Regions from separate parts of the Lelliottia jeotgali genome, predicted to be linked through region 1. Evidence: predicted binding sites of a transcription regulator. Region 1 holds the regulator's gene; each other region holds the start of a gene.

Region 1 (7,895 bases):
ATACGCACCATCAGGTCGGCGGCGATGTTATTGACCGTCGGCGTCAGCCAGGCTGGGCGAATCGCTTCAATCGGATCGATAGACTCGCGCCACTCGGGAACGTGCTGATTCAGGTAGGTCATTAACGGCAGCGGTTCGCCGAAGTTCACGTAGCCCTGACCGAGATTGCGCAGCTTGCTCAGGCCTTTCAGCATCTGAGGCAGACTCTCTTTCTCTTTGGTCGCACCACGCAATTCTTTCGCGTAAGTGCCTACTTCCATCACGTGCTCGTAACCGATGTAGATTGGTACCAGCGTAATCGGACGCGTACCGCCGCGCAGCATAGCCTGAATGGTCATCGAGAGGGTGCCGGTTTTCGGGTCAAGCAGACGACCCGTACGAGAACGACCACCCTCTACGAAATACTCAACGGAATAGCCACGGCTGAACAGCTCGCCCAGATACTCGCGGAATACTGTGGAATAGAGCTTATTGCCCTTGAAGGTACGACGAATAAAGAACGCACCCAGACGGCGGAAAATCGGGCCTGCTGGCCAGAAATTCAGGTTAATACCGGCCGCGATGTGCGGCGGCACCAGGCCCTGGTGATACAGGACGTATGACAGCAGCAGATAGTCCATGTGGCTGCGATGGCAGGGCACATAGACAATTTCGTGGCCGTCATGGGCTAGCTGACGTACGCGCTCGGCGTTGTTGACGTTAATCCCCTGATACAGACGGTTCCAGGTAAAACTCAGGATACGGTCAGAGAGGCGGATCATCTCGTAAGAGAAGTTCGCCGCAATCTCTTCCATCAGGGCGATAGCGTTCTGCTGGGCTTTCTCGTGAGAGATTTTCTTGCTGCGCGCTTCATCTTCGACGGCACGGGCAATGGCTTTGGAGGCCAGCAGTTTATTGAACAGATCCTGACGGGCAGGCAGACGTGGCCCAACGGCAGCCAGGCGCTGACGCGCGAAATGCATACGTGCGACGCGAGCCAGTTTCTGGGCGATAATTTTATCCGTGCCGTGCTCATCCGCCATGCGGCGCAGAGAGACGGAAGGGGAGAAACGCACAAAGCTGTCGCGCCCCAGCCATGACACGGCAAAGAATTTTTGAATGCCGTTCAGCATACGCAGCGGCGGGTTTTCTTCACCTTTCTGGCGGCCTGGACGACGACCAAACATCACCGACACTGGCACCATCTGGACATCCAGGTTGGGGTTGCTGCGGTGCAGATCGAGATAATCGTGGAACAGCTTGATGGACTCTTCTTTTGGCGTGTAATAGGTAAACACGCGCGGCCCGCCGTGAATAAACACGTAGCGCGGCAGCAGAGTACCGTCGACCTCAAGCGGTTCGAGCGGATCGGGTAAATCATGCGCCAGACATTGGGCGCGCAGCGTCAGTAAGTCTGCCTTCGAGTTATAAGGCAAAACGTACATAATAGGACGCGAGGTATCGAGCCCTAATTCCAGCGCAGGTTCCGCCGGGATAGACTTACTTTTTACCAGGACGCTTAATGGTAAATTAAGTATTTTGTAGTAAATTCGTGGCCAGCCGGACATAAACGATGTAAAGCCTCTGGTTAATAATGCAAATGCGGCGCAAGGATAACAGAAAGCGCGCAAAATTTCTGTTGTTACCGGTCATACTTCAGGCTGTATTGCTACGTGCGACAACCCTAGTTACTGACGCTAAATCTAAGAAAAGGTTCTTTTAATGGCCAATAATACCACCGGGTTCACCCGAATCATCAAAGCTGCCGGATATTCATGGAAAGGTTTCCGCGCGGCGTGGATCAATGAAGCCGCCTTCCGTCAGGAAGGGGTCGCTGCTGTCATCGCGGTCATCATCGCCTGTTTCCTCGACGTTGATCCTATCACTCGCGTTCTGCTCATTGGTTCGGTTCTTCTGGTGATGATAGTGGAAATTCTCAACAGCGCTATTGAAGCGGTGGTGGATCGTATCGGCTCTGATTTCCATGAGCTCTCGGGCCGCGCGAAAGACATGGGATCTGCCGCTGTGCTGCTTGCGATTATCATAGCGGCCATCACCTGGGTCACGCTTCTTTGGTCACATTTTCGATAAGCCTTCAGGAATGCAATAAGTCTCTGGTTTTTTGTGCAGTTTTTGGTTCCAAATTCACCTTTGACTGTATATACTCACAGCATAACTGTATATACACCCAGGGGGCGGAATGAAAGCGTTAACGGCCAGACAGCAAGAGGTGTTTGATCTTATTCGAGATCACATCAGCCAGACGGGAATGCCACCTACGCGTGCGGAAATCGCGCAGCGTCTGGGCTTCCGTTCTCCAAATGCCGCTGAAGAGCACCTCAAAGCACTGGCCCGTAAAGGCGTCCTTGAGATTGTCTCCGGTGCTTCACGCGGTATTCGCCTGCTGGTAGAGGAAGAAACAGGTCTGCCACTGGTGGGTCGCGTTGCGGCGGGTGAACCTCTGCTGGCTCAGCAACACATTGAAGGCCACTATCAGGTCGATCCGGGGATGTTTAAACCGAGTGCTGACTTCCTGCTGCGCGTTAGCGGGATGTCCATGAAAGATATCGGAATCCTGGACGGCGATCTGCTGGCGGTGCACAAAACGCAGGATGTGCGTAATGGACAAGTTGTTGTCGCGCGCATTGATGACGAAGTCACCGTTAAGCGACTGAAAAAACAGGGCAACACGGTTCAGCTGTTGCCGGAAAACAGCGAGTTCTCCCCAATTGTGGTGGATCTCCGCGAGCAGGCTTTCTCTATTGAAGGTCTGGCTGTGGGTGTCATCCGCAACGGTGAATGGCTGTAATATCTTTCTGACAGGCTGCGGTGCATCCGCAGTCTGACTGTCTCACTTCTTTCCCGGTAATTTCTCATGTCTCTGCTGACTCCCTCAGACAAGGCATTGTGGCGTCTTGCGCTGCCGATGATTTTCTCCAATATCACCGTTCCTTTGCTTGGGCTGGTCGATACGGCGGTGATTGGTCATCTGGATTCCCCTGTTTATCTTGGCGGTGTGGCGATTGGCGCGACGGCGACCAGTTTCCTCTTCATGCTGCTGCTCTTTTTACGCATGAGCACTACAGGTCTAACCGCGCAGGCGTTTGGCGCGAAAGATCCGTTTCGTCTGGCCCGCGCGCTGGTGCAGCCGCTGATTCTTGCGCTGGGCGCGGGGCTGCTGATTGTTTTGCTGCGTACACCGCTTATTGATTTGGCTTTGCACGTCGTTGGCGGCAGTGAAGCGGTGCTCGAACAGGCGCGGCGTTTCCTTGAAATCCGCTGGCTCAGCGCTCCGGCATCGCTGGCAAACCTTGTTCTGCTCGGCTGGCTACTGGGTGTGCAATATGCGCGTGCGCCAGTGATCCTGCTGGTGGTGGGGAATGTGCTCAATATCATCCTCGACCTCTGGCTGGTGATGGGTCTGCATATGAATGTTCAGGGCGCGGCGCTGGCAACCGTGGTCGCGGAATACGGCACGTTCTTCATCGGTCTATGGATGGTGAAGCGTGTGCTGGCGATGCGGGGAATATCACTCGCGATGCTGAAAACCGCGTGGCGCGGCAACATCCGCAAACTGCTGGCATTGAATCGCGACATCATGCTGCGTTCGCTGCTATTGCAACTCTGCTTTGGCGCATTAACGGTATTCGGCGCGCGGCTGGGGCCGGAGATTGTTGCGGTCAACGCCGTGCTCATGACACTGCTGACGTTCACTGCCTATGCGCTTGACGGGTTTGCCTATGCCGTGGAAGCCCACTCCGGGCAAGCCTACGGTGCGCGCCAAACGGGGCAGTTGCAGGAGGTGTGGCGTGCGGCCTGCCGCCAGTCTGGCCTGGTGGCGCTGGTCTTTGCGCTTATTTATGCCCTGTTCGGCAGCCAAATCGTCGCGCTATTAACCTCTTTGCCTGAGCTGCGCGAGCTGGCGAATCATTACATCCTGTGGCAGGTCGTTCTACCGGTGGTGGGCGTGTGGTGTTATTTGCTGGATGGTATGTTTATCGGTGCAACGCGAGGGGCAGAAATGCGTAACAGCATGGCGGTCGCGGCGGCTGGGTTTGCGTTAACTCTCTTCACTTTGCCGTGGTTGGGTAATCATGGATTGTGGCTGGCGCTGGCAGTGTTTCTCGCCCTGCGCGGCCTTTCTCTGGCGGTTATCTGGCGGCGTCACTGGCGAAATAACACCTGGTTCGCCTAGTGGCTTCGTTTGACGAAACGGTTAAAGATTCTGAATCTCTCAACGCCTGCCGAATCCTTATCTACAATTATTATCACGTCCAGCAGATACGAACGAAACGGACGATTCAAATTTACGTGATAACCGAACGATGAGGATATGATTATGAATAAAGACGAAATCGGCGGTAACTGGAAACAGTTCAAAGGTAAAGCGAAAGAACAATGGGGTAAACTGACCGACGATGATGTAACCGTCATTGAAGGTAAACGCGAACAGCTGGTCGGTAAGATTCAGGAACGCTACGGCTACGCGAAAGATCAGGCGGAAAAAGAGGTTGTTGACTGGGAAAAACGCAACGACTACCGCTGGTAACAGAGTTCTACCCGTTGTACACGGAAGTACAATCCCTGAGGGCGGCTTATGGCCGCCCGCTTTGTTTTAGCGCGGTTTTTTCTTAACCATGACCGAGTGATCATGCTGGCATTCACCTTGATGACGGCAAGCTTCCACTTCGACACATGCCGAGCACAACCCGTGTGCTTCAATCACGTTATGGCGCAGGGCAAAGCCCATTTTAGCCGCCAGAGAATGCAGAATATCCTCCACGCCTTCAGCCCCTTCTTCTTTGACCGCGCCACAGCGATCGCAGATAAACATGGCCGAGGTATGCGTCGGTTGATCGAACAGGTGGCACAGCACGTAGCTGTTAGTCGATTCAACCTTATGCACAAACCCTTGTTCCAGCAGGAAATCCAGCGCGCGATAGACGGTCGGAGGTTTCGCCTGCGGCTCGCTTTCGCGCAGCAGATCGAGCAGATCATACGCGCTGATAGCACCGCGTTGCAGGCTCATCAGACGTAACACTTCAAGGCGCTGCGGAGTCAGGCGCACATTGCGTTGAGCACAGAGCTTTTCAGCTTGCGCTAACAGATCTTGCATCGTGGTCTTATCCATATCGCACCTCGAATTATGGAGTCTGGAAAACCCTCACTTTACCATGTTCTACTGAAAACGCCGAGAACCGCCACGGTGTGCTATACCTGACGCATCGCAACATGGGAAAAACACAATGAAAAGACCTGAATGCATCCGACACTGGCGCGACGTCGAAGGCGCTGACGATTCCACTTACCCGGACAGTGACGAGCTTTTTGCCATCGGTGCGCCGCTGGCGCGCAAACTGGGTTTGGGGCGTATCGGTATCCATCATGAACGGCTGCCGCCAGGGCGTCGCACCTCTTATCCGCACGCTGAAAGCGACGAAGAAGAGTTTATCTTTGTCATTGAAGGGCATCCGCAGGCGTGGATTAACGGCTATTTATGGAAACTGGAGCCGGGCGACAGCGTCGGTTTTCCGGCCGGAACCGGGGTCTGCCACACCTTTATTAACAATACCGACGAAGAGGTGCGCTTGCTGGTGGTTGGCGAGGCGAACAAAAAACAAAACCGGATTTATTACCCGCTGAATCCAGTTTATGCCGCCACGCGTGAAGACCGCTGGGTCGATCATCCGCCGCAGTTTTTTGGCCCTCACGACGGAAAACCTGGGCGAAAATAATATCCTCTTCTATAAATATTGAGGGCCGTCACAAATTACAACAGGCCGAGCGGAAGATTTAACTTAGGGAAATAGCAGGTCTTTTTGATGTTATTCACAGCAATAGTTCGTCCCTGTTTGGGAGATAACAGACGGGGTTGTTTAATAACAGACTATAAAACGAGCATACTGTGAAAAAACATTTTAAATTTTCGGTGGTTAGCATCACTGTCTCCTTATTGATGGCAAATCAGGCGGGAGCAGCCAATACCTGGACAGAAGCGCGTAGCGACGCGATGGGTGGAACCGGAGTTGCATCAGGCCATTACGGTAGTGGCGCCTTCATCAACCCGGCGCTGCTGGCAAAGGCCAAACCGGATGACGACATTACCGTTATCTTGCCTTCGGTCGGCGCGCAGATTACCGACAAAGACAATCTGCAGGATCAGATCGACGATATCAGCGATAAAGTCGATCACTACGATAATGTGATCAACAGCCTCACACCGGCGGAGATCATCGCCAATCCCTTAGGATCCGTGAACCAGTTCCAGAGCGCCGCGAAAGATCTCGCTGACGAGCTGGACGATCTGAAAGGCAAAACCGCACGCGCTACCGCCGGTGCCGGGATTGCGGTCAGCATTCCAAACAACGTACTGGCCGTCGCCTTTGTCGCAAAAGGCAATGCCCACGCGCGCGTGAGTTCCTCCATCGACCAGCAGGATATTGACTACCTGCGCAGCATCCAGAACAGCAAATTGGTCGCGGGCAGCGTCGCGCTGGATGCGGCCCTGAACGGCTCGGATCAAATCACCAAGAACCTCAACTCCACGGCCTCAGGCCGGGCGGCGATTGTCTCTGACTACGGCGTGGCGGTGGCGCGTCAGTTTGATATTGCTGATGTGCCGGTCTCCGTCGGTATCACGCCAAAACTGCAAAAAACCTGGCTCTACAACTACACCACCTCTATTTACACCTACGACAGCAACGACTGGAACAGCAGCCGCTACCGCACGGACGATACCGGTTTCAACGTCGATGCCGGTGTGACCGCCGATTTTGGCGAGAACTGGACGGTGGGCCTGAGCGGGCAGAACCTGATGTCGCGTGATATCGATACCAAGGATATCCGCATCCGCAATGGTCGTACGGGTGAGGTGGTGAGCTACAAAGATACCTACCAGATCCGCCCGCTGGTTACGGCTGGCGTGGCCTGGCATAACGATCTGGTGACGCTCACCGCCGATGGCGATCTGACCGAAACCAAAGGCTTCAAGAGTGAAGAAAACTCCCAGTACGTGGGTGTCGGTGCGGAAGTCACGCCGCTCAGCTGGCTGGCGGTGCGCGCCGGTTATCGCGCGGACGTGAAAGACAATGACAGCAACGTCTTCACCGGCGGTGTCGGCTTTGCGCCGTTCAACGCGGTCCATGTGGATCTGATGGGCCTGTACGGGGAAGACAAAACCTGGGGGGCAGGCGCACAGCTGAGCGTCAGCTTCTAAGACCACCGGAGGCCATGCGCCTCCGGCTTTTCTTTGTGCTATAGTAGCGCCCCATTTCCACCAGGTGCTTAAAACTTCGCCATGTCGTCAGAATTACAGTCACACTTCCCTGCACACCGTTTTTCCATCGCGCCGATGCTCGACTGGACCGACAGACACTGCCGCTATTTCCTGCGTCAGCTCTCTCGCCACACGCTGCTGTACACCGAAATGGTCACCACCGGAGCGATCATTCACGGGAAGGGCGACTATCTGGCCTATAGCGAAGAAGAGCATCCGGTTGCCTTACAGCTCGGCGGCAGCGACCCGGCTGCGCTGGCGCACTGCGCGAAACTGGCGCAAGAGCGCGGTTATGACGAAATTAACCTTAACGTCGGCTGCCCGTCCGATCGCGTGCAGAACGGGATGTTTGGTGCGTGCCTGATGGGCAACGCCCAGCTGGTGGCGGATTGCATCAAAGCGATGCGCGACGTGGTGTCGATTCCAGTCACGGTCAAAACGCGTATCGGGATTGACGACCAGGACAGCTACGAATTTCTCTGTGATTTCATCAATACCGTAGCCGGGAAAGGCGAGTGCGAGATGTTTATTATCCACGCCCGTAAAGCCTGGTTATCCGGTCTCAGCCCGAAAGAGAACCGTGAAATTCCGCCGCTGGATTACCCGCGCGTGTATCAGCTCAAGCGTGATTTCCCGCATC
Region 2 (7,895 bases), on a different contig from region 1:
GTTGCGCTCCCGGCTTTCCCACGGGTCACGATAATCAATATACCGGCGTGTTGTGGCCATACAGACAACGGCGCGTTCAGACGGGAAAATCTGGCCCACCAGCGAAGGATGAGCTTTCAGTGCCTGATGGAATCTGTCCATGTCTGAGAAATCAAACCATTGGTTCAGATCGGTCCACACGGCCAGTTCTTCGTCGACCATGAGTTTTGCCTGAACAATCTGAAGTGGAATGTTTTCCGGGGCTGACTCTCCCTCGCAAATCGTCACTACCTCAACATCCTTGCCAACGTAGAGCTCTAGACTTCCCACGCCATCCTGGATTTTTTTCACATGCTCCCGGGAGGCTTCAGACGTCGCAATCATCGCCGCGCCCTGTTCTTCAAAATACGGCGTCATCCGCTGAATGGCTCTGGTGATATCATTCGACCTAGCGGAGATAGTCTGGCTGATAATTTCGTTCACCCGACCTTCCTGCCTGGCGGCGTTTCGGATCTCATCGATACGCGCCTCAGTTAAATCCGATGACAGCGCATTTTGGACGCTTCCCACGGCAAGGGAGGCAATCGTCTGTTGCTGAGCCGGAAAGGCCAGGGTTCCACCACGCTGATCAGAGGAATCCGCCTTAAACTTTTCCTCTTCGAATTGCTCAAGAGCGAAGCTTCTGAGGGCTTGCGGGTTGCTGACAAGTCCGGTGAGCTCAGACTGAAGCCTCGCCACCTCCTCCTGAACAAGCCGCAGCTCGGCGGCACGGATCTGCTTATGCTCGGGCTGAAACTGGAAGCGGTTGAGAAAATCCTGCCTCAGGAAGCGATGTTCTGTCATCGTCTTCCCACGCTCGTTAATCTCGCCCTGGCTATTCGTCATCTGAACAGCAATGGTTTTGCCATAGACACGGGGATGAGAGCGAAGGATCACCGTATGTAATTCATTCTCTGCGTAGCGCAGTGATACGATAAGTAGGGTATCACCGACACTAATGCCTTCCTCCGGGATGTCCACTAACGCAGACCAGAATTCCCCGGAGGCCAGAGACTGAAAGCGCTCAATACGCTCTACGCTATTTTTGATGATCAACTCACCCATCGGATTTTCCTTACCTGCCGCGATTTGGTCATAGCATACCAACTTAGTCTGAACTCCTAATAACCCCGCGACACTGAAAAACATCCTGACGGAAATGTGCGAGCTATCTAACTAAGTCAGATCCGTCGAAATGGGTTCGGTAGAATTACCTGCTTAACTTGATATGATGTTTTACGACAGAATCCGCAGTTTTACCCGGACGCAATTAATGGATACAAACCCGCCTTCTTATCTCAAAACACTCCATCAGACATTGCTGCTGGTGGATGACGCACCACAGGAATGCGATGGACACACGATGATGGTCAGCCTAGCCCTCTCACGTGAGAACATCCCTCACCAGCGTGTCTTGGGAAAAGTGTGCGGACTGGATAATGGCATTGCGTTTTCTCCCCATTGCTGGATAGTGCTGGACGGGCATATCCTCGACTACCGCCTGAAGATGTGGGTGCGCCTGCAACTGGGTGATGAGGTTGCCGCACAGGCACCGCATGGGATATTTTCCGGCAATTCTTTCCGGTTGCGGTACCAGTACCTGGCGATACAGCCCTTCCCGGTAAAACCAATGGCTCCGGCCCTGCTGAATGTGCTTACTGAGGGATATTCAGACAGGCTTCACATCGCAGGGATCTCCTCCGCATTAGCGCCTTGAATAATATAAGTAGGCTCGCGGTTTTAGTCGGGCTGGAGCGTCCTCATACAGCTGAGAGCGTTTGATCTTTGCGCGAATGGCGGTGATACTGTGTATATAACCAGTATTTTCGGACGCGATCATGAAAGTTACTTTTGACATCCCCGCAGCCCACCCGCAGACGTACTCTCCATATTTTTCCGACCTCGTTAGTTGCGGGGTAATGAGCCCCTGTGCAGGCCACGAGGACAACGAACTTAACCTTCATGAGCACGTAGTTAAAAATCGCCCCAGCACCTTTTTCATTCGAGCCAGTGGTCACTCCATGAAAGACGCCGGGATCTGCGATGGAGCTATCTTGGTTGTCGACCGTTCACTGACTGCCACCGACGGTTCCATCGTCATTGCGCTTGTGGACGGTGAATTTACCGTCAAGCAGCTTCAGCTCAACCCGGAGCTCATGCTGTTGCCCTGCAACCCGGCATTTTCACCTATACGGGTCAATCCGGAGGAGCTGGAGATCTGGGGTGTGGTCACTTTTGCGGTAAATCAGTTCTGATATGTATATGCATGTCGATATCAACGGGGCCTATGCCGCCTTTGAAACTGCCATGGAGCCAAAGCTTGCCGATCATCCGCTGTTGATCTTGAGCAACAACGATTCTATGGTTATCGCTATGAATCAAAAGGCAAAAAATATTGGAATTAAACGCGGTGCTCCCCTTTTCAAATGCCAAGAGCTGATCAAAAAGCACCGCATTGCCATCAGAAGCTCTAATTTTACCCTCTATGAGGACTACTCGAACCGGTTCCATGAGACCCTTGAAGGGTACGCCGCTGCCACCAATCGATATTCTGTGGACGAATGCTTTATGTCACTTGCTGGGATGACGCATCTTATCGATCCGGAACGCTATGGTCGTGAAATTCGGGCCACCCTTCAGCACAACCTCTCACTCACCTGTGGTGTGGGGGTGGGTATTTCGAAAACGTTAGCGAAATTAGCCACCTACGCTAGCAAGAGGTGGAAAGCCACGGGGGGAGTCGTCGTTTTGACTGACCCTATCCGCATTCAAAAATTATTGTCACTGGTTGAAACCCGGGAAATATGGGGGATCGGCAAAAGGATAAGCGAACATCTCTGTGAGCTGGGGATCAAAACCGGTGCTCAGTTCGCCAATACCGATGTGCGTTTTATCAGAAAGACCTTTGGCGTACAGATGGAAAGGACCTGGCGAGAACTTAATGGTGAACCTTGTTTTGCCCTGGATGACTCCCCTCCGGCCCGACAGCAAATCATCGTTTCCCGCAGTTTTGGTCAACGTCTTACCGAGCGGCACGATCTGCATGAGGCAGTATCCTTCTTCACAGCAAGAGCCGCAGAGCAGCTGCGGCTTGACGGTTCGTGGGCGCGACAGATAATGGTATTCATCCAGAGCAGTCATTTTGCCAAGGGTCCGGATCGCTTCAGCACCAGCGGAATAGAATTTCTTACCTCCACGCAGGATACGCGGGACCTGAACAGTGCGGCCATCGCTATTCTTAACAGGATTTACCGGCCAGGGGTCGCCTACGCAAAAGCGGGAGTGGTGCTGTCATCGATGACCGACGGTACTGAGCAGCTGAGTCTGTTTGATGAAAGGCCAGTGAGGTCAGGGAGTGAGGCATTGATGAAAGTAATGGATCGTCTTAACCGGCAACACAGGGGAACTGTATTCATGCTGGCTGAAGGCATTGAACAGCCCTTCAGGATGAAACAGACCCTGTTATCGCCACGCTACACCACTCGCTGGGATGAACTTCCTGTTGCGCGCTCTTAGACGGTACCCTTATATCCATAGAGAGGGTCTGCTTGAAGCGGCAAAGATAATCGCGTGTACTGAGCGCTTTAAACGCGACCTCCTTAAAGTGGTGTTATGCTGCTGTACTACCAGATTCTAATTTGTCAAACCTCTTTAATCCTGGGATCTTTCAATAAACCATCCCTGCTTACGACACCCCTTGCTCAGTAGAATCAGCCTCTCAATGTTACTACCGTCTCTTTCGCCAACGTTCACTTTATCATCTATCATTTCAGTTGGTTCCATTGGGGACAAATACAAGTAATGCTCTGTCGCTATGTATCGTGCGACTCGCTTGATTGTATCTGCGTTGAGTTTCTCCGCATTTCGACCTGAGCGAGTTAGTGTAAAACCTTCATGTTTTAAGCTGTTTTCCAGGGCTATGAGCAAGTGAAGATATAGATCAATACTGGCAAAACAATGCATCTCCCAGGCTGTTTCCCGACTGACAAATTTCGGCTTCGATTCGAGCTGGGTAATTGGGAGAGCTAAATTATTCTCTTGGTTACGAACCAATTCGCTTAATAATTTTCGATCTTGATAACGTCCATACGCCAGAGCCAAAACTGCAAGCGTCAACACGACAAGTGCTATTGTCATTTAAGATTCTCTACCGACTGAAGCAGCTGAACGAACTCGTCCTACCAACAATGCACCTCAAGGGTTATCGCTTTCGAACATCTAACATAACTGTTTTGATAAAGGGCGCCAGAAAAGCAACACGGAGTGCTTTTAGAAAGCAAGGTTAACTGGCACCCGGCTTGGAAGTAATCGTATTCTATTACCTTAAATTAACCGCGAGCCTTCTGAATTGCCGCCTGCAATGTGCTGATATCTAATGCGCCAGGAATAAACGACGTTGTGTCTGCCGTTGGGTTCTTCATGTTGATGATGATGAATCCCGGGGTCCCGGACACGCCCAGTTGCTCACCGAGCTGCATGTTTGCAGAAATGACGTTTTCAAACCGGGTTTTATCATTGCCGGTAAAGGCCACATCAAAGCCCGATTTTTTCACGACGGTGTCAAAATCCGCCAGCTGGAACGTCCGCTGCGTGGTGGCAAATGTGTGGGCACTGGTCATGATGTTGTTGTGGTATTTGCGATAACCGTCGGCGCCGTACTTATGGAACACGTAGAGACCGGTTGCGGCTCCCATCGCAGAGACTGGTTTGGTACCGGCAAAGATCGGGAATTCTTTGAAGAAGAATTTCACGTCTTTGTTCTGATCCATGGCGGTCTCAACAACCGGCGTCACCCGCATACAGAAGATGCACTGGTAATCGAAGAACTCAATAACGGCAACGTCCGCGTTATCCGGTCCAATATTTGGCGTTTCGGTGGTATCAAACAGTGCCGGTGCATACGGGATCAGTCGCTCAACAGACGCCGTTGCTTTCGAGTTTTCCAGCGCATTGCCCGCTTCTACCAGTTTCTGGGGATGCTTTATCAGGTAGTCAGCGGCGATTTCCCCAATTTCCTGTGGAGTATAGACACGGGACCCGGCTGCTCCCGATTTAGTGGCCAGTTCGTTAAGCGCCGATTTTTCCATCTGCATATGCTTGCTTTCAACCAAATGCTGCTGCAATAAAAACGTCGCCGTTGCTGTGACGCCAGCTGTAATTAAAATCGCTGCCATCAGTTTTAATCGACTCACCGGTTTGGACTCTTTCATATGCACCTTTATGTCATTCTGTCTATTAGAGAACAATGTGAAAAGATTATACTGAAGCGGCAAGGTTAAATTATTCGCTATAAAACGTATTTAAGGGGCTGTGGGATGCGGATGAAATGGGTACTACCTTTTGCAGCACTGTTTTTAAGCGGCTGCGGTTATCATTTCCAGACGGAGATGGAAGCCTATGACTTGATCCCTCGTCCAGTATTGAATAAAAAGGTCAAAATTATCGCACCTGATGATTCAATTCAGTCACGGGTATTTGCATCGGAGCTGGCCAGCGGGCTATCGAAGAAGGGTTTTGTTATTTCTGGTCGCCAGCCTGATTACGTGATGACATTTGCCTACGCCAGCCCAGTAGAAAATAAACAATACAGCACTCAGGAAGTCACGGGCGTAATCGGGTATGTGATGACCGAAAAAAAACAGCATCCGGGCAAAAAGGGAGCATCTAAAACCGAATATGACTATGAACCCGTCGAAGCTGTAGTGGGTACAGAAACCTATTCACGCCTTCACTATGCGCGTGAATTCAGGGTGAGCATGCGCCCGGGTTCGCCTGCGGGTAAAGAAGTGTTATCCGTCAGTATGAAAAGCAACGCACCTGTCCCGTCTGATAATGCCGCTTACTCAGCGATGATCGCGTCATTGACAGAGAAAATGGATGCGCCACTTCGTTCCGGATTCTACAGCACCGTTATCCCCTGGAACTGACTAATCGCTCGCCCATCGTGTTTGATGGTTGATGTCGTAAAGTCGATACACGTCACCCCAGGAAACCTGCGAGAGCTTGTTTACATAGATATAATGCAGCTGTTTTTTCACCCCAAGAGAGGTGAGAGGCCCTTCAAGAAGCTCACGCAGGGTGGCGTCACCCAGTGCCTTTTCCGGGTGCAGGCAGTGCAGCTGGCTCAGCAGGAAGGCCATCGCAATCACCAGCAATACTAAGCCGACCGCCTGATATTCAAAAGAGATCGGCAGGACAAAGCTCACTATTCCTATGAGAGCCATACAGACAACCCACCCGGCCAGCAGCAAAGGTACTTTTTTTTGTGCCATAAGAAATTGCTGAGCCACCACAGGATCGTTGAGATACACCCGGTCTGGCAGGCCTGTCGCTTTTAAAACCAGATCATCCAGTAACCGCACTGCATTCATTTCAGATCCCTTCCCGTCAGGCAAACCGGACAATGCCAGTCGGCGTTAATTGGAATAGCGGCATTTGTACCAGCTCTGGACGGATAACTTTTAGCTGCCTGATTGGCGCCAGTTCGTCTGTCTGCTGAACTTGACTTGATCCCGGACCTTTGTGAGTGCTGTCATTATTGACCTTCAGCTTATCGTTCTTCAGATACCCGTCCAGCTTTCGGGCCAGTTCATCACTGGTTTTGGGGGAAGCCGTCAGGTGATCGGAAGCAGCGACAGAGGCTGACACTTCCCGTGCCTGAACACGTTCTGTGAGCTGGCATGCGCCGTTGGCACACACGGAAGCCATCACGGGCTGGGAACTCACTGCAACCAGTAAAAACACATTCAAAATTTTCAATTTCATAATCACCTCATGACAACGTTCATAAAGTTACTTTTTAACCGAACTCATCTGATTAATCAGATTATCGGCACTCACCCATCCATTGAACACCAATGGCTCCCCGGTCAGTGAGACCATGGTTGGGGTCCCCCTGAGCGGAATAGTCGAGGCTATCTGGAACTGCGACTTGATGTTGTCCAGGCATGACTCAGTGGCTCTGCCCGCCGGAACAGTTGACGGTACGCTCATCGCCTCATCCAGGGCTTTATTTGGCGTGGCCGAACACCAGACCTTTGCCATGCTATCCGCGACGACAGAATTCAGCCCCGCCCTGGGATAGGCCAGATACTGAATGGTGATCCCCGCATCAAGGTAGGATTTAATATCATGATGTAACTTCTGACAGAAACCACACGTGATATCGGTGAATACGGCAAGCTTATATTTTTCGTTTGGCGACTTATATTCAATGGATTTGGTTTTAGCAGCAAACGAACGGACCCCCATTAACACCGCTCGTTCCGTTGTATTTTCCACGTCCTTTCCCTTAACGTGGAATAAACTTCCCGTGAAAATATAATCGCCATCACTGGTAACATAACTGATGCCTTCACGTGAAACCACGGTAAAAATGTCACTCACTGGGGATGGCTCTATATGCTCTATCGACAGCCCGACGTTTTTAAGTTTACTAAGTGCCGCCTCAGAGAGGTTTGAGGAGGAGGCACCTGCCAATCCGCTAAATAATGAAAATGCTAAAGCTAATGTAAGGGTTGCCGTTTTTAAAATAGGTTTCATACCACCTCCGTAAATGTAATGGAGATATTAACATGCGATATTTGTTAACTTTTCTGCTTGCGGAACAAATTCGGGGGTTATTCTGTCGGATACGGTAATTCACCTGTGGGAGAATATACGCATTGGCTAACCTGTGGAGATGACCCGTGTTTATTCCCCCTGATGATGTGAAACCTATTCCCGTCCCGGTTGAAATACGGACACAATGCATACGCGATGCCGCACACTACTTCGGTATCGACTCAGAGCTGGTGTATACCCTCTTCGACAATGAAGGGGGGAAAGTCGGCACGTTCAGCCGCAATACTAACGGCAGCTATGATATCGGACCGATG
Region 3 (7,895 bases), on a different contig from region 1:
TGATTAACAGAATACCGATCCCCTCCCACAACGCATACGCCACACCGAGCGCGATTTTTTTTACCGCGAACGACAGGAAAATATACGAAAGGGAAATCATTACCAGCATTAATATAAAGCCAGTATTGCCATCGCTGACGCTTGCCCATTTCATCGACAAGGTTCCAGTAATTTCAGCGATAATAGCGAGGGCTAACAATATCCAGTAAAACATGGTGCATCTCCTGCAAGAGAATATAAATCACTGCAGCTTGTCGAAAACGACAAACCCAGAAAAAATGATATCAATCAGATAGCTAAACGCGTGGCGTTAGCTCAGATAACAGGCAGAAGAGGGATCTATAGCGCGTTGCGCCAGTGTTGCTCACCGGACAGCAGGCAGAGGGAAGTTGAAAAAACAGCGGTGTTATTTGAAAAGTACGTCCTGAACAGATTGTCCATAATATTACAATTATCCGCGGTATTGCTTCTCGTCATTGCGGATGAAAATTGTCCTCGGTAGTTAAACACGCCTGATTTGTACCATAAGCCAGGAATTAACTCAAAACCTTTTCACTTCTTTACCCTGCCCGTTTGACCTTGGTTAGTAGAGTAAATGAATATTCCCGTTATGATATAGATATAAGAATTAACTCAGGAACTCTCATGGCAAAACCCATCATTACCCTGAACGGATTAAAAATTGTCATCATGCTCGGAATGCTGGTGATCATTCTCGCGGGGATCCGTTTTGCCGCTGACATTATCGTGCCTTTTATTCTGGCGCTGTTTATCGCCGTGATCCTCAATCCGCTGGTGCAACGTCTGGTGCGCCTGCGCGTCCCGCGCGTGCTGGCGATTTCGTTACTGATTACCGTCATCATCCTGGCGATGGTGCTGCTGGTGGCGTATCTGGGAACATCCCTGAACGAACTGGCGCGTACCCTGCCGCAATACCGGTCCTCGCTGGTGGTTCCGCTACAGCACATCGAACCCTGGCTACAGCGCGCCGGGATTGAAGTCTCCGTAGAAGAGTTGCTGAAGTACATCGACCCGAACGCCGCCATGACACTGGTGACGGCCCTGCTGTCACAGCTTTCCAGCGCGATGACCTCTATCTTCCTGCTGCTGCTGACCGTGGTGTTTATGCTGATCGAAGTGCCTCAGCTACCGCTCAAATTGCAGCAGGTTATGTCCCGTCCGGTGGAAGGAATGGTCGCGATTCAGCGGGCGCTGGACAGCGTCTCGCGCTATCTGGTGCTCAAAACGGCCATCAGTATTGTGACGGGGCTGGTAGCGTGGGCGATGCTGGCGGCGCTGGATGTGCGCTTTGCGTTTGTCTGGGGTTTGCTGGCCTTTGCGCTCAACTATATTCCCAACATTGGCTCGGTGCTGGCCGCCATTCCTCCGATCGCCCAGGTACTGGTGTTTAGCGGATTGTACGATGCTTTGATTGTGCTGACGGGGTATCTGGTGATTAACCTGGTGTTCGGCAATATTCTTGAACCGCGCATGATGGGCCGCGGGCTGGGACTTTCCACGCTGGTGGTCTTTTTATCGCTGATCTTCTGGGGATGGCTGCTCGGCCCGGTTGGGATGCTCCTTTCCGTGCCGCTGACCATTATCGTGAAGATTGCGCTGGAGCAGACGGCGGGCGGCCAGAGCATCGCGGTACTGCTGAGCGATGTTAGCCAGCGGTAAAGGCAAACATCGGCTTCGCGGTTCGCCCCGCTTCCCGGTAACAGGCCAGCGCTTCACGCCACGCGCTCAGCGCAAACAGCGAGGCATCGCCATAATGGCTGGTCTGCAATTTCGGCCATATTTCGCGAAATTGCCCCTGCCATTCGTCCACGCTCATCGCATCCAGCGTGTTGCGGATATGGAACCAGCGCACCTGTTTTTGCTGCCTGAACATCTGCCCGGAAAGCAGACCGTAGCAGACAAAAGTCCCGGCTTTGGGCAGCATATCCAGAATCTGCTCTGCCACGTCGCCGCCCGTGGCGTCATAGACAAGATCCGCATCTTTCGCTAACGCGCGAATTGCTGCAGCGTTGTGTTGTGATATTGGCGTGATCCCCAGTGCCGCCAGCCGGTCGGCATGGACTTGCGAGCGGTGGATTCCGTACACCGCTTCAGCTCCGGCGTTGAGCGCCCACTGCCCCAGCAGAATGGCACAGTCCGATCCCGCAGCCGTCAACAGCACGCGTTTCCCCTGTGGCGGGTAGAGTTTCAGCATCAGCTGCGCGGCCAGCGGATTGATCCAGGCGCGAGCGGCAAGCATGGAGTCGATATCATCGGGCACCGGGATCGCCAGATCCACAGGAGAGTCCACCACCTGCTGCCAGGTTCCCTGCCCGCGCAGTGGCAGCACGCGTTTGCCCATCAGATGCTGCGGCCCGTCAATGACTACGCCGACACCTTCATAGCCCGCGATGGCAGGCAGCGGTGTGCGATGGCGATAAGCGCCGGTGATGGGGATCAGATCCGAGGCATTAACCGGGGAAAAAAGCATTTGTACCCGCAGCTGATCGGGATTGAGCAAGCCGGGAGAAATCGCCTCCAGCTGGAGGACGGACTCAGGCTCACCAAAGCAGCCATATCCTAATGCGAGATGATTCATGTACGGCCCTGAAAAGAGTTATCAACAAGAGCTTACTGCCTCATTCGTTCAGGGAAAATGATTATTTCGCCACGGGTAAATCCGAATACCGTGTCGTATACCCCGGCGAGAGCATTTCACGCTTCATCGCCCAGTTTTTCTGGCTCCCTTGACCTGCAAACCACACCGTACCGCGCCCCGATGAATTAAGGCGATCAATGGTCTGCATCAGCGCATGGCTGTTAGATCGCGGTTGATATTCATCAAACAAATTCAGTTGCGCAACGCCCTGGCTGAAAAAGTCACTCAACATCACACCTGCTTTCATATAGCGAAAACCCTCCTGCCAAATGCGCTCCAGCGCCTGGCTAGCCACGCGGATAATATCGCGTGTATCGTTAGACGGAACGGCCAGACGACCGCTGGCCTGAGGGCCATAAAACACTTCGTTTTCCGCATGTGGGCTGGTACGCATAAACACACTTATCACGCAGCAAAACTGCCTTTCTGCCCTAAGCTTCTCGGCTGCTCGTTCCGCATAAGCGCATACAGCCTGGTGCATGTCACGGTACTCAGTAATGCGGTGCCCAAAAGAGCGGCTACAGATAATCTGTTGTTTCGCCGGGGCGAATTCATCCATCTCCAGACAAGGCTCACCGCGCAGTTCGCGCACTGTACGCTCCAGTACCACGTTAAAGTGTTTGCGAATCACCCACGTTGAGCACTCCGCCAGCTGCAGCGCGTTTTCAATTCCCATCTGATTGAGTTTTTTACCGATTCGCCGCCCCACACCCCACACTTCACCCACCGGCACCAGCGCAAGCAATTTTCGCTGACGTTCAGGATCCGACAGATCCACCACACCATCGGTTTTACTCCATGTTTTCGCCGCAAAATTAGCCAGCTTAGCGAGGGTTTTGGTTGGCGCGATGCCGACGCCGACGGTCAGGCCGGTATTTTTCAGGATTTGCTCGCGGATCTGGCGGCCAAACGTCTCCAGCGCAATGCAGTTCGCCACGCCGGAGACATTAATAAACGCCTCATCGATGGAATAGACTTCAACCGCGGGCGCCATCTCCGTGAGAATCGACATCACGCGATGGCTCAGATCCGCGTACAACGCATAGTTCGAGCTAAACACCGCCACTTTCTGCCGCCGCAGCTCGTCTTTGATCTTGAAGTAAGGCGCGCCCATCTTGATGCCCAGCTTCTTGGCCTCTGCCGAGCGCGAGATAATGCACCCGTCGTTATTCGACACCACCACCACCGGTTTGCCCAGCAGATCGGGGCGAAATACCGTCTCGCAGGAGGTATAGAAGCTGTTGACGTCAACGAGTGCGAACATGTCGGTGCGATTTCACAGTGTGCGTCACAACACCAAAGAGTTGCAGCTCATCCTCTGACTGGAAAACGATGGGAGAAAAGTTTTTGTTGTGTGGCAGCAGGTGGAGATACGGACGGGTTCGCAGCTCTTTCACCGTGAACTCCCCTGCAATCGCCGCCACCACAATATCGCCATGCTCAGCCGTTAACGAACGATCGATCACCAGCAGATCCCCGTCTCCAATCCCTACACCGATCATCGAATCGCCGCTCACCTTGACGAAATAGGTGGCGCTGGGGTGCTGGATGAGAAGCTTATTGAGATCGAGACGATCCTCAACATAATCCTGCGCCGGGCTAGGGAAGCCGCACGGAACGCGCTCCAGAAAAAGAGGTAATTCGATGATTTCTTTCAATTCACATGAAAAAACGGGATTCATGATAGCCAACCTGACAATAACTGTATATAAATACAGTATTATGCATTTAGCGATCAGATCAAGTCGAATCTGGCTCGCGAAAATGAAGCCGTTGACGCCACACGGAATTTAACCAGGAGAGATCATGCTGAAAGTCATCGCCGAAGATTTTATTAAACCGCAAGCCGTTGAGACTGTTCTCCCGCTTTATCGTGCGCTGGTTGCAGCCACTAAACGGGAGCCGCTGTGTATTGCTTACGATTTATATGTCGATGAGAAAGATCCGGGGCATTTTATCTTCATCGAAGAGTGGCCCGATCGCGCAGCACTGGATGCGCATTGTGCGAGTGAGCACTTCAGACGGCTGGTGCCGATGATTAATCAGCACCAGCGTAAAGAACCGACATTTATCATGATGAACGGTTTTAGTTAAACCGTATTAGCCCTACAGCTTAAACGTGAAATCGGCGATGTAACGATCGCCGCCATCGGCTATCGCTTTTGACAGTTTCTTGTAATAGCGCTCGACGCCATAGGCTTCAATCTGCTGGATTTGCGCACGAATAGGGGCGCAGAACAGCTCAGCGTTACCGGCCCCCACTCTTTTCGTGTTCGGCGGCATCTCGGACGAAATGGCTTTAAACCAGGTTCGAACGGCGCTTTTCAGTGTGGCGGGGACTTTGGCGACTTCGTCGATGTCCGTTAGCACCTGTACCGTTGGGAACTGATTAGCATCAACGGATTTTTTCAGGCGGGTAAAAAACTGGCTGAACAACTCAAACGAGCCGAGATCAAAAATCTTCTGCTTGGTGGAGCCTCGGGGCTTATTTGCCGGTTTCGCGTCGGCTTTACCGCGTTTACGGTTATCTTCGAGCTGCAAATCAAACAGCACGTTGCAGTGTTCCCGACGTTTTTTCACATCGGAGAACATTTCCAGAAAGGTCGCGATAAATTGCGGCGTCATGAGGTCATGAAGTTCGTGATTAACTAACCACTGAGAACGCGCAAATTCACCCGGTGTAACAAACCAGTCCGGCGTTTCGGTAAAGAGTGTTGCCTGACCTTTATCGTCAAATTCCACAAACTCAGTCCCGCCATCGAACGCAAAACGGCAGTTCTTCAGGCTGATGATAGTGTGGTTCATGATTAGCGCATCTTTGATGAACCTGGCCACTACTGCGCTCATCACAAACGCCGTGTGTTTGTCATCGCGGATCACATACTTCAAATCCTCCACAGACTTCACGCCGGGTTCGAGGCTATCGAATTCTAGAAAAAGATGATACATACCGGTGACTTCCTGATTACGCAGACCCTGGCAGGATAACACACAATAAGAACGGGTTTGTGAATTGCCAGTGCAACCAGAGTATACATTTCTTAAACGACAACACTAGACCAACACTACTAAAATAGTATTAATCACACTAACCACATCACTTAACCACATAAAATCAGATACTACAAAATCACTAAAATAAAACTTTTTCAGGATATTATTCTGTTTTTGCACTAAACATTTCGACCATTTTTTGCAAAATTGTTACGGCTGTCGCGTGAGGTTAGCGACGCGAGAAACGCTCAAAAAATACAAAATCCGTTTCTCAATGCATAAAAAAACATTCCACTGCATATGTATACATTTGAAGCGGCGCTCGTCGTTAACCCTTTAAATCTTCGTAATTCATTGACCTGATTTATTATTGCATTGGATAGTTTTATGTAGTGATCATTTCGTGTAACGAACCGTTTACGTCCTATGCAAAACCGGATGCTTAACTTCCGCTATTTTTCCCGCTTTCCATACTGAACCCTTTCCCCTTTCAAATGAAAAACGTCGTGAAATACGGGCGTTTTTTTAACGGATTTAATACAAACTGAACCGTGGTTTTAGAAAGTTGACTTGTTTTCACTCCCAACGCATATTTCACAGCACGAATTAACAAGACAGCGTTAAGAGGACTTGAACAATGCCTAGTCGAGATTACCCGGACAAGCGTGTAGCACGCGGCACCGCAAAGGATGCAGACCTTAAAATGTTAAGCGCGAGGATTCAATCCGCGCTGGTCGAATATGTCAGAGCGACGGCGTATGAAACGCGCCTGAGCAAACAGGAAATTGTGGCAGAAGCGTTAGAATTGCACAGAAGAAGTCGAATGGTGGAACCGGCCACGGAATAAAAACGTGGCCGTCAGACAGGCACGTTATTCCGCCAGCGCGTTCAGCGTGGCCAGAGCGTCATCCGGCAACACCAGATTGCCAGCCGCCAAATTCTCGTGCAGGTGCGCCACTGAAGACGTGCCGGGAATCAACAGAATATTCGGCGAACGCTTAAGCAACCAGGCCAGCGCGACCTGCATCGGTGTGGCACTCAGTTTATCCGCGACGGCCTGCAGCCCGGATGATTGCAGCGGTGTAAATCCGCCCAGCGGGAAGAAAGGCACATACGCAATCCCCTGCTCCGCCAGCACATCGATGATGGCATCATCGCTACGATTAACAATGTTGTAGAGGTTTTGCACGCAGACTATCGGTGTAATCCTCTGGGCTTGCGCAATCTGCGTGGCGGTCACATTGCTTAGACCAATATGTCGCACCAGACCCTGACGCTGCAATTCAACCAGCGCCGTTAAGGGTTCCTCAATTGATCCCTCCGCAGGACCGTGAGCGCTAAACATAATGCGTAAATTCACCACGTCCAGAACGTCCAGCTGCAGATTGCGCAGGTTATCGTGCACCGCCTGGGTAAGCTCCTGAGCCGAAAACGCCGGTAGCCAGGAGGCATCGTCGCCGCGTCGGGCACCGATTTTAGTCACAATCGTCAGATCGTCACGGTACGGGTGTAATGCTTCCCGAATCAGTTGATTGGTGACGTGCGGGCCGTAAAAATCACTGGTATCAATGTGATTCACTCCTGCCGCCACGGCTTCGCGCAATACTGCCAGTGCCGCCTCTTTGTTTTTTGGCGGGCCAAAGACACCAGGCCCGGCCAGCTGCATCGCGCCATAGCCGAGACGTTTAACCGAACGCGAACCTAACGTAAAAATGCCGCTTTTATCAATATCCGTCATAGTGATCTACCTGATTTAAGCATTAGTAAAATTAAAGTTTAGCCCTGCTACGTCGATAACAATGATGCAACTTCTGCACATCAAATGGGCTTCCGTTATGCTGAAAAATCTGCACGTCATTACCGGGATTATCTTTGCTCTCACTATATTCTGCCTGTTGCAAGTCGTCACGGGGGGATTGTTCTATTCCGCAGTCAGCAATGACCGTCACAACTTCCAGAACTCAGGTAGCCTCAATGCACAGCAGGAGAGCCTGAGCGACAGCGTCAACACGCTGGTCAAAACCCGCGTCACGGTCACGCGCGTGGCTATTCGTTACCTCAAAAATCAGCGCGATCCGGCTTCTCTTGCGGCAATCAATAAGCTGCTCGGTAACGCCAGCGACTCTCTGACGAAAGCTGAAAACTACTATAGCGCCTGGCATGCTATGCCGCCTGTTAGCGGCCAGAGCCAGGAATTAACGGCTGAAATGCAAAAAGCGTATACCCAGATGCATGAGGTGAT
Region 4 (7,895 bases), on a different contig from region 1:
GCCGTGCAAAAAGTGTAAACCATCCACAGCATACCGAGGCTAACGCGTTGGGTTAAATCGCAAAATGTGCGGGAATGTTAACGGCTTCGATCACCGCATCCGTCAGTTTCTGCAACTGCGCAGGCGTAATGATGTACGGTGGCATCAGGTAGATCAGTTTGCCGAACGGACGCACCCACACGCCGCGCTCGACGAAGAACCGTTGTAACACCGCCATGTTGACAGGATGTGTCGTTTCGACCACGCCAATCGCCCCCAGCACCCGCACATCGGCGACAAATTCAGAATCCGCCGCGCCTGCCAGTTCGTGCGTGAGTTGTGATTCGATAGCCGCCACCTGCGCCCGCCATTCGCCATTTTCCAGAATGGCCAGACTTTCGCTGGCGACCGCGCAGGCCAGGGGATTACCCATAAACGTCGGGCCATGCATAAAGCAACCCGCTTCGCCGTCGCTGATGGTGTCCGCGACGTGACGCGTGGTCAGCGTAGCGGAAAGCGTCATGGTGCCGCCCGTTAGGGCTTTACCGAGGCACAAAATATCCGGCGCAATGTCCGCGTGTTCGCAGGCAAACAGCTTACCGGTGCGACCAAACCCGGTGGCGATTTCGTCGGCGATCAGCAAGATGCCTTCGCGGTCGCACATCTTGCGAATACGTTTTAACCATTCCGGGTGGTACATGCGCATCCCGCCTGCGCCCTGGACCACTGGCTCCAGAATCACAGCGGCGATCTCGTGGCGATGGGCCGCCATCAGACGGGCAAAGCCGACCATATCCATCTCGTTCCACTCGCCGCCAAAACGGCTCTGCGGGGCCGGAGCAAACAGGTTTTCCGGCAGATAGCCCTGCCACAGGCTGTGCATGGAGTTATCCGGATCGCAGACTGACATCGCGCCGAAGGTGTCGCCGTGATAGCCGTTGCGGAAGGTCAGGAAACGCTGGCGCGGATCGCCTTTCGCCTGCCAGTACTGCAGTGCCATTTTCATCGCCACTTCCACCGCCACCGAACCCGAATCGGCGAGGAAAACGCATTCCAGCGATGCCGGAGTCATGGACACCAGACGACGGCAAAGGTCAATCGCTGGCTGATGGGTGATCCCGCCAAACATCACGTGGGACATCTGGTCAATTTGCGTTTTCATCGCCGCATTCAGGCGCGGATGGTTGTACCCGTGGATGGTCGCCCACCAGGAGGACATCCCATCGACCAGCGTTTCGCCGGTGGCGAGATGCAGTTCGCACCCGCGCGCTGAGGCGACCGGATAGACGGGTAACGGCTGGGTCATGGAGGTGTAGGGGTGCCAGATATGCTGCTTGTCGAAGGCGAGATCGTCCTGGGTCATAATCGACTTGTAAACCATTTTGAAAAGTTTTAGGTTTACGAGTATAAACCGAACCCACAGTTAATTAACAGTACACGAAATATTTCGTGTGGCATCGCGGCGGCAAGCGAGCGAATCCCCGGGAGCATAGATAACTATGTGACCGGAGTGAGCAAGCGCAGCCAACAAAGAGGCCGCGCGAAATATGAAGTGTAACTTTTGGAGAAGCCCGATGGCTAATCACCCGCGCTGGACAATGTCGCAAGTCACCGAATTATTTAACAAACCTTTCCTCGAACTGATGTTCGAAGCCCAGCAAATCCACCGCCAGCACTTCGATCCGCGTCATGTGCAGGTCAGCACGCTGCTGTCGATCAAAACCGGTGCCTGCCCGGAAGACTGCAAATATTGCCCGCAAAGTGCGCGCTATAAAACCGGGCTTGAAGCCGAGCGTCTGATGGAAGTTGAGCAGGTTCTCGACTCGGCGCGTAAAGCGAAAAATGCCGGTTCGACCCGATTCTGCATGGGGGCGGCGTGGAAAAACCCGCACGACCGCGATATGCCGTATCTCGAGCAGATGGTGCAAGGCGTGAAAGAGATGGGCCTTGAAGCCTGTATGACCCTCGGCACACTGAACGAAACCCAGGCGCAGCGCCTGTCGGCGGCGGGGCTGGACTACTACAACCACAACCTCGACACCTCGCCGGAATTCTACGGCAACATCATCACCACCCGTACCTATCAGGAGCGTCTGGACACCCTCGGCAAGGTACGAGATGCCGGGATTAAGGTCTGCTCCGGGGGGATCGTCGGCTTAGGCGAAACGGTGAAAGATCGCGCGGGCCTGCTGCTCCAGCTGGCGAATCTGCCGACGCCGCCTGAAAGCGTGCCGATCAACATGCTGGTCAAGGTCAAAGGTACACCGATGGCGGATAACGACGATGTGGATGCCTTTGATTTTATCCGCACTATCGCCGTGGCGCGCATCATGATGCCAACCTCGTTCGTGCGCCTTTCCGCAGGCCGCGAGCAGATGAATGAACAGACTCAGGCGATGTGCTTTATGGCGGGCGCCAACTCGATTTTCTACGGCTGCAAACTGCTGACCACGCCGAACCCGGAAGAGGACAAAGACGTTCAGCTGTTCCGCAAGCTAGGGCTGAATCCGCATCAGACCGAAGTGCTGACGGGCGATAACGAGCTGGAACAGCAGCTTTTCAACGCCGACACCGAACAGTATTACAACGCCGCGACCGTATGACCTGGCAACATCGTATCGATGCCGCCCTTGACGAACGCCGGGCGGCGGACGCGTTTCGCACGCGCTCAGCCGTCAAGGGCGGCGGGCGCTTTCTGCTTCGCGACCAGCGCCAGTTCTGCAATTTCTCCAGCAACGATTATCTGGGCTTAAGCCAGCACCCGGCGATTGTCCGCGCCTGGCAGCAGGGGGCAGATAGGTATGGCGTGGGAAGCGGTGGCTCGGGGCATGTGACGGGCTACACCACCGCACATCAGGCGCTGGAAGAGCAGCTTGCCGACTGGCTCGGCTATTCGCGCGCGCTGCTGTTTATCTCCGGTTTTGCTGCTAATCAGGCACTGATCGCCGCGCTGGTGGGTAAAGAGGATCGGATTGTCGCCGACCGTCTGAGCCACGCTTCGCTGCTGGAAGCCGCCAGTCTCAGCCCGGCGCAGCTGCGTCGGTTTGCCCACAACGACGTGAAACAGCTCGATGCGCTGCTGGAGAAACCCTGCGAAGGGCAACAGCTGGTGGTGACCGAAGGGGTATTCAGCATGGACGGCGACAGCGCACCGCTGGGTGAATTGCACGCCACCGCCCGGCGGCACGATGCCTGGCTGCTGGTGGATGATGCCCACGGCATTGGCGTGCTCGGCGAAGCAGGGCGCGGGAGTGCCGCCAGCCAGGATGTGAAACCGGAACTGCTAGTTGTGACCTTTGGCAAAGGGTTTGGCATCAGCGGTGCAGCGGTGCTGTGCAGTGACTCGGTGGCCGATTATTTGCTGCAATTTGCCCGCCATCTGATCTACAGCACCAGTATGCCGCCCGCGCAGGCGGTGGCGCTGCAGGAAGCGCTAAACGTGATTCGGAGCGACGAGGGTGAACAGCGTCGGCAAATTCTGGCGGCGCATATTCAGCGCTTCCGGGCTGGCGTTGGCGAACTGCCGTGGCAGATGACGCAATCGCAAAGCGCCATTCAGCCGCTGATTGTCGGTGAAAACAGCCGCACATTACGGCTGGCGCAGCAGCTTCGCGAGCGGGGGATGTGGGTGACGGCGATCCGTCCGCCGACGGTTCCAGCGGGTACAGCGCGTCTGCGTCTAACCTTGACCGCCGCGCACCACGCGCAGGATATCGAGGATTTACTGGAGGCGCTGCATGACGCAGGTGAATAAGCAGGCCATTGCCTCGGCCTTTGGGCGGGCGGCGCAGAGCTACTCTCAGCATGATGAATTGCAGCGCCGCAGCGCTCACGGGCTGAAAGCCTTTCTCGACGCAGGGAGGTTCAATGCCGTACTGGATGCGGGCTGTGGTCCCGGTGCGAACAGCCGTGCCTGGCGCGAGACGGGCAGCCACGTGACGGCGCTCGATCTCTCGGCGCAAATGCTGGAGCAGGCACGCTATCAGCAGGCGGCGGATGATTATCTGCTGGCGGATATCGAAGCGATTCCGTTACCTGACGCGCAGTTTGACCTGGTCTGGAGCCATCTGGCGGTGCAGTGGTGCGCCAGTTTGCCGCAGGCGCTACGCGAGCTGTATCGGGTGACGCGACCGGGAGGAATCGTTGCGTTTACCACGCTGCTGGATAACTCACTGCCGGAGCTAAATCAGGCGTGGCGCGCGGTGGATGAACAGCCGCACGCCAACCGTTTTTTATCGCAGAACGAGGTAGAAAGTGCGATGGAAGGATGGCGTTTTCGAGCCACCACGCAGATTGTGACGCTTGGATTCACGGATGCGCTGAGCGCCATGCGCTCGCTGAAAGGAATTGGCGCCACCCATCTGCACAGCGGACGGGCACGCAAACCGCTGACGCGCGGCGAACTTAACCGACTCGAACTGACGTGGCCGCGCGAGCGGGGTGAATTTCCGCTCTCTTATCAATTATTTCATGGGATTATCGAACGTGAGTGAACGTTATTTTGTCACCGGAACGGATACCGAAGTGGGTAAAACCGTCGCCAGCTCTGCGCTGTTACAGGCCGCACGTATGCAGGGTTTTATGACTGCCGGATACAAACCTGTCGCGTCGGGCAGCGAGATGACGGCGGAAGGCTTGCGCAATTCCGACGCGCTGGCGTTGCAACGCAACAGCACACTTCCGCTGGCTTACGAGGAGGTGAATCCGTACACCTTTGCGGAACCGACGTCGCCCCACATCATCAGCGCCGACGAGCAACGCCCAATTGAATTCCCGGTGCTCTCTGCGGGCCTGAGGGCGCTGGAGCAGCAGGCGGAATGGGTGCTGGTTGAAGGGGCGGGCGGCTGGTTTACGCCGCTCTCAGATAATCAAACCTTCGCCGATTGGGTGCAGGACGAACAGCTGCCGGTGATCCTCGTGGTCGGCGTCAAACTGGGCTGCATCAATCACGCGATGCTCACCGCACAGGCGATTCAACAGGCCGGTTTGCGCTTCGCGGGCTGGATTGCCAACGACGTCGTTGCGCCAGGGAAACGTCATCAGGAATATCTCGCTACGTTGCAGCGCGTGCTTCCCGCGCCGTTTCTCGGGGAAATTCCGTGGCTGGCTGAAGGCGCAGAACACGCCGAGACCGGGCAGTATCTTGATCTCAGCGCCTTGCATCCCGCGACATCCAGTGCGCGATAAGCGCCTCATCCAGTTCGTTTACGTGGCCTTGGGCCACGTTACGTCCGCGATACAGCACGCAAAAACGATCCGCCACCCGGCGGATAAACGACAGCTGTTGTTCCGCTAACAGCACCGTCATTCCCAGCTCCCGGCTCAGGCGCATCAGCAGTTGTCCTAACTTGTGGGCAAAGGTATTTCCTGTGCCGTGCAGCGGCTCATCCAGAATCAGCAGTCGAGGGCGATTGATGAGCGCATTGGCCAGCGCCAATTGATATTGCTCATCGGGCGACATACCCGTTGCTCGGGCGTGGCGCAGCGGCCAGAGCTGGGGAAAGAGGTCGTAAATCTCAGCACTTGCGCCTGCATCCGGTGTGCCTTTGGCACGCATCGCAACATGCAGATTCTCCTCGACCGTCAGCTGCGAGAATATCCGCCTGTCCTGTGAAACATAGCCAATGCCCGGCATCGCGCACTGCTCAGGTGCATCTGCGCGTAAATTGCACGGCGGTGAGCCGGTTTCATGCCAGATAATGGTGCCACTTTCTATCGGTAGCTGGCCGGTGATGCAGTTGATCAGCGTCGTTTTACCCATGCCCGGCAGCCCAATAACGCCCGTGCACATCCCCGGCGGCAAATCTAAATCCACATTCCACAGCGTGTGCTGGCTTCCGTAAAACTGATTAACAGCGCGCAGACTTAACATAATGCTCTCCTGGTAACGCGTGAGGGACAAGACGTCACAGGAATGTGCAAAACCCCTGCCATAAACTGCAGTTCGGTCAAATAAGCGGCGATTTTAAGATTACGCTCACAAAGGTTAAGCGCGGCTACAGGCCACAGAATGACTGAATTGTGATTAAGATCTCACCAGTCGTTATGCGCTGTGGGTCTGATAATCATCAAAAAAGAGCGATAAATATTTTTTATGGGCATGCCCTTGGGAAAAGCCGGGAATTTGGCGAGTGGCGGTCTGTATGGGCTGGAAGCAGTTATCCACTATTCCTGTGGATAACCATGTGCATTAGAGTTAGAAAACTTGAGGCAAGCGAGAGAATACGCGGCCTGCGCCTGAATTGGTGCGAAACGCGGCTTTAAGAAATATCTTCTATTAATTAAATAGTTAGACAAAAGCAATCAGCGTCATGAAAGTGTCACGCGCTGCCATAAAACTATCATTACCTGGCTTGACAAATGTTAAAATGAGAAATGTTCTGGGGATAACCGCATACGGCTGGTGTTTTATCTCGTCGCAGCTTAAATTTCACCCCGTTTCGCGCTCATTAAGCGGATGCTAATCCAGATATCCTTACACGCTACTGGTTTTACATCCAGTATTTATTACTGGCAAATTTGCCAGCCGCGAGTAAAATTACTCACCTGCCGTTTTTTCCGTCATCAGGTTGCCGCCCATGAGTAAATTGTTCAAATTGAATTCTGCCTTCCGTCCCTCTGGCGATCAGCCGGAGGCGATCCGCCGCCTGAAAGAGGGGCTGGAAGACGGGCTGGCGCACCAGACGCTGCTGGGCGTGACCGGTTCGGGTAAAACCTTTACCGTCGCCAACGTGATTGCGGATTTGCAGCGCCCGACGATGGTGCTGGCTCCCAACAAAACTCTGGCGGCGCAGCTGTATGGCGAGATGAAAGAATTTTTCCCGGAAAACGCCGTCGAGTATTTCGTCTCCTACTACGATTACTACCAGCCAGAAGCCTATGTGCCAAGCTCAGACACCTTCATTGAGAAGGATGCCTCGGTCAACGAACATATTGAGCAGATGCGTCTGTCGGCAACCAAGGCGCTGCTGGAGCGCCGGGACGTGATTGTGGTGGCATCGGTTTCCGCGATCTACGGTCTGGGCGACCCGGATCTCTACCTCAAAATGATGCTGCATCTGACCAACGGGATGATCATCGATCAGCGTGCAATCTTGCGTCGTCTGACCGAGCTGCAATATGCGCGTAACGATCAGGCCTTCCAGCGCGGTACTTTCCGGGTGCGCGGTGAAGTGATTGATATCTTCCCGGCTGAATCTGACGATCTGGCCCTGCGCGTGGAACTGTTCGATGAAGAGGTCGAGCGGCTGTCATTGTTTGATCCGCTGACCGGTCACATTGAGTCGGTGATTCAGCGCTTTACCATCTATCCAAAAACTCACTATGTGACGCCGCGCGAACGTATTATTCAGGCGATGGAAGAGATTAAAGTTGAGCTGGCAGACCGGCGTAAAGTTCTGCTGGAAAACAACAAACTGCTTGAAGAGCAGCGCCTGAGCCAGCGCACGCAGTTCGATCTGGAGATGATGAACGAGCTGGGCTATTGCTCGGGAATCGAAAACTACTCGCGCTATCTCTCCGGGCGGGGTCCTGGCGAAGCGCCGCCAACGTTATTTGATTATCTCCCGGCGGACGGCCTGCTGGTGGTGGATGAATCCCACGTCACCATTCCGCAAATCGGCGGCATGTACCGCGGTGACCGTGCGCGTAAAGAGACGCTGGTGGAGTATGGTTTCCGCCTGCCGTCGGCGCTCGATAACCGCCCGATGAAGTTTGAAGAGTTCGAGGCGCTGGCTCCGCAGACGATTTACGTGTCGGCGACACCGGGCAACTACGAGCTGGAAAAATCGGGCGACGAGGTGGTTGATCAGGTGGTGCGCCCAACCGGTCTGCTGGACCCCATTATCGAGGTACGCCCTGTTGGCACTCAGGTCGACGATTTACTGTCGGAAATCCGCGCCCGTGCATCCATCAAC

Evidence for each region. The regulator LexA, encoded in region 1, represses DNA repair genes until DNA is damaged. The targets are predictions, from matches to a motif close to TNCTGTATGTACATACAGNA.
Region 2: a site for LexA is predicted at 1,822-1,841, ahead of umuD (translesion error-prone DNA polymerase V autoproteolytic subunit). Genes of this name have one in related genera too.
Region 3: a site for LexA is predicted at 4,360-4,379, ahead of umuD (translesion error-prone DNA polymerase V autoproteolytic subunit). Genes of this name have one in related genera too.
Region 4: a site for LexA is predicted at 6,463-6,482, ahead of uvrB (excinuclease ABC subunit UvrB). Genes of this name have one in related genera too.

The regions. Positions count from the first base shown of each region.
Region 1 covers NZ_JAENMQ010000012.1:114,294-122,188, reverse strand. The annotation lists gene plsB (glycerol-3-phosphate 1-O-acyltransferase PlsB) at 1-1,547, opposite strand, end outside; gene JBO43_RS19095 (diacylglycerol kinase) at 1,702-2,070, shown strand; gene lexA (transcriptional repressor LexA) at 2,180-2,788, shown strand; gene dinF (MATE family efflux transporter DinF) at 2,855-4,174, shown strand; gene JBO43_RS19080 (CsbD family protein) at 4,319-4,528, shown strand; gene zur (zinc uptake transcriptional repressor Zur) at 4,595-5,110, opposite strand; gene JBO43_RS19070 (cupin domain-containing protein) at 5,226-5,714, shown strand; gene traF (conjugal transfer protein TraF) at 5,936-7,195, shown strand; gene dusA (tRNA dihydrouridine(20/20a) synthase DusA) at 7,277-7,895, shown strand, end outside.
Region 2 covers NZ_JAENMQ010000011.1:22,314-30,208, forward strand. The annotation lists gene JBO43_RS17720 (hypothetical protein) at 1-1,083, opposite strand, end outside; gene JBO43_RS17725 (hypothetical protein) at 1,292-1,735, shown strand; gene umuD (translesion error-prone DNA polymerase V autoproteolytic subunit) at 1,857-2,273, shown strand; gene umuC (translesion error-prone DNA polymerase V subunit UmuC) at 2,281-3,534, shown strand; gene JBO43_RS17740 (hypothetical protein) at 3,670-4,155, opposite strand; gene JBO43_RS17745 (DsbA family protein) at 4,347-5,228, opposite strand; gene JBO43_RS17750 (hypothetical protein) at 5,340-5,945, shown strand; gene JBO43_RS17755 (hypothetical protein) at 5,946-6,389, opposite strand; gene JBO43_RS17760 (hypothetical protein) at 6,406-6,783, opposite strand; gene JBO43_RS17765 (thioredoxin fold domain-containing protein) at 6,811-7,560, opposite strand; gene JBO43_RS17770 (lytic transglycosylase domain-containing protein) at 7,707-7,895, shown strand, end outside.
Region 3 covers NZ_JAENMQ010000001.1:106,718-114,612, reverse strand. The annotation lists gene mdtJ (multidrug/spermidine efflux SMR transporter subunit MdtJ) at 1-214, opposite strand, end outside; gene JBO43_RS23255 (protein YdgV) at 340-510, opposite strand; gene JBO43_RS00560 (AI-2E family transporter) at 646-1,680, shown strand; gene JBO43_RS00555 (zinc-dependent alcohol dehydrogenase family protein) at 1,667-2,599, opposite strand; gene umuC (translesion error-prone DNA polymerase V subunit UmuC) at 2,661-3,923, opposite strand; gene umuD (translesion error-prone DNA polymerase V autoproteolytic subunit) at 3,907-4,341, opposite strand; gene JBO43_RS00540 (putative quinol monooxygenase) at 4,466-4,753, shown strand; gene JBO43_RS00535 (hypothetical protein) at 4,766-5,608, opposite strand; gene JBO43_RS00530 (aldo/keto reductase family oxidoreductase) at 6,525-7,391, opposite strand; gene tcp (methyl-accepting chemotaxis citrate transducer) at 7,489-7,895, shown strand, end outside.
Region 4 covers NZ_JAENMQ010000010.1:80,852-88,746, forward strand. The annotation lists gene bioA (adenosylmethionine--8-amino-7-oxononanoate transaminase) at 53-1,360, opposite strand; gene bioB (biotin synthase BioB) at 1,554-2,582, shown strand; gene bioF (8-amino-7-oxononanoate synthase) at 2,579-3,733, shown strand; gene bioC (malonyl-ACP O-methyltransferase BioC) at 3,717-4,472, shown strand; gene bioD (dethiobiotin synthase) at 4,465-5,166, shown strand; gene JBO43_RS17165 (ABC transporter ATP-binding protein) at 5,129-5,851, opposite strand; gene uvrB (excinuclease ABC subunit UvrB) at 6,558-7,895, shown strand, end outside.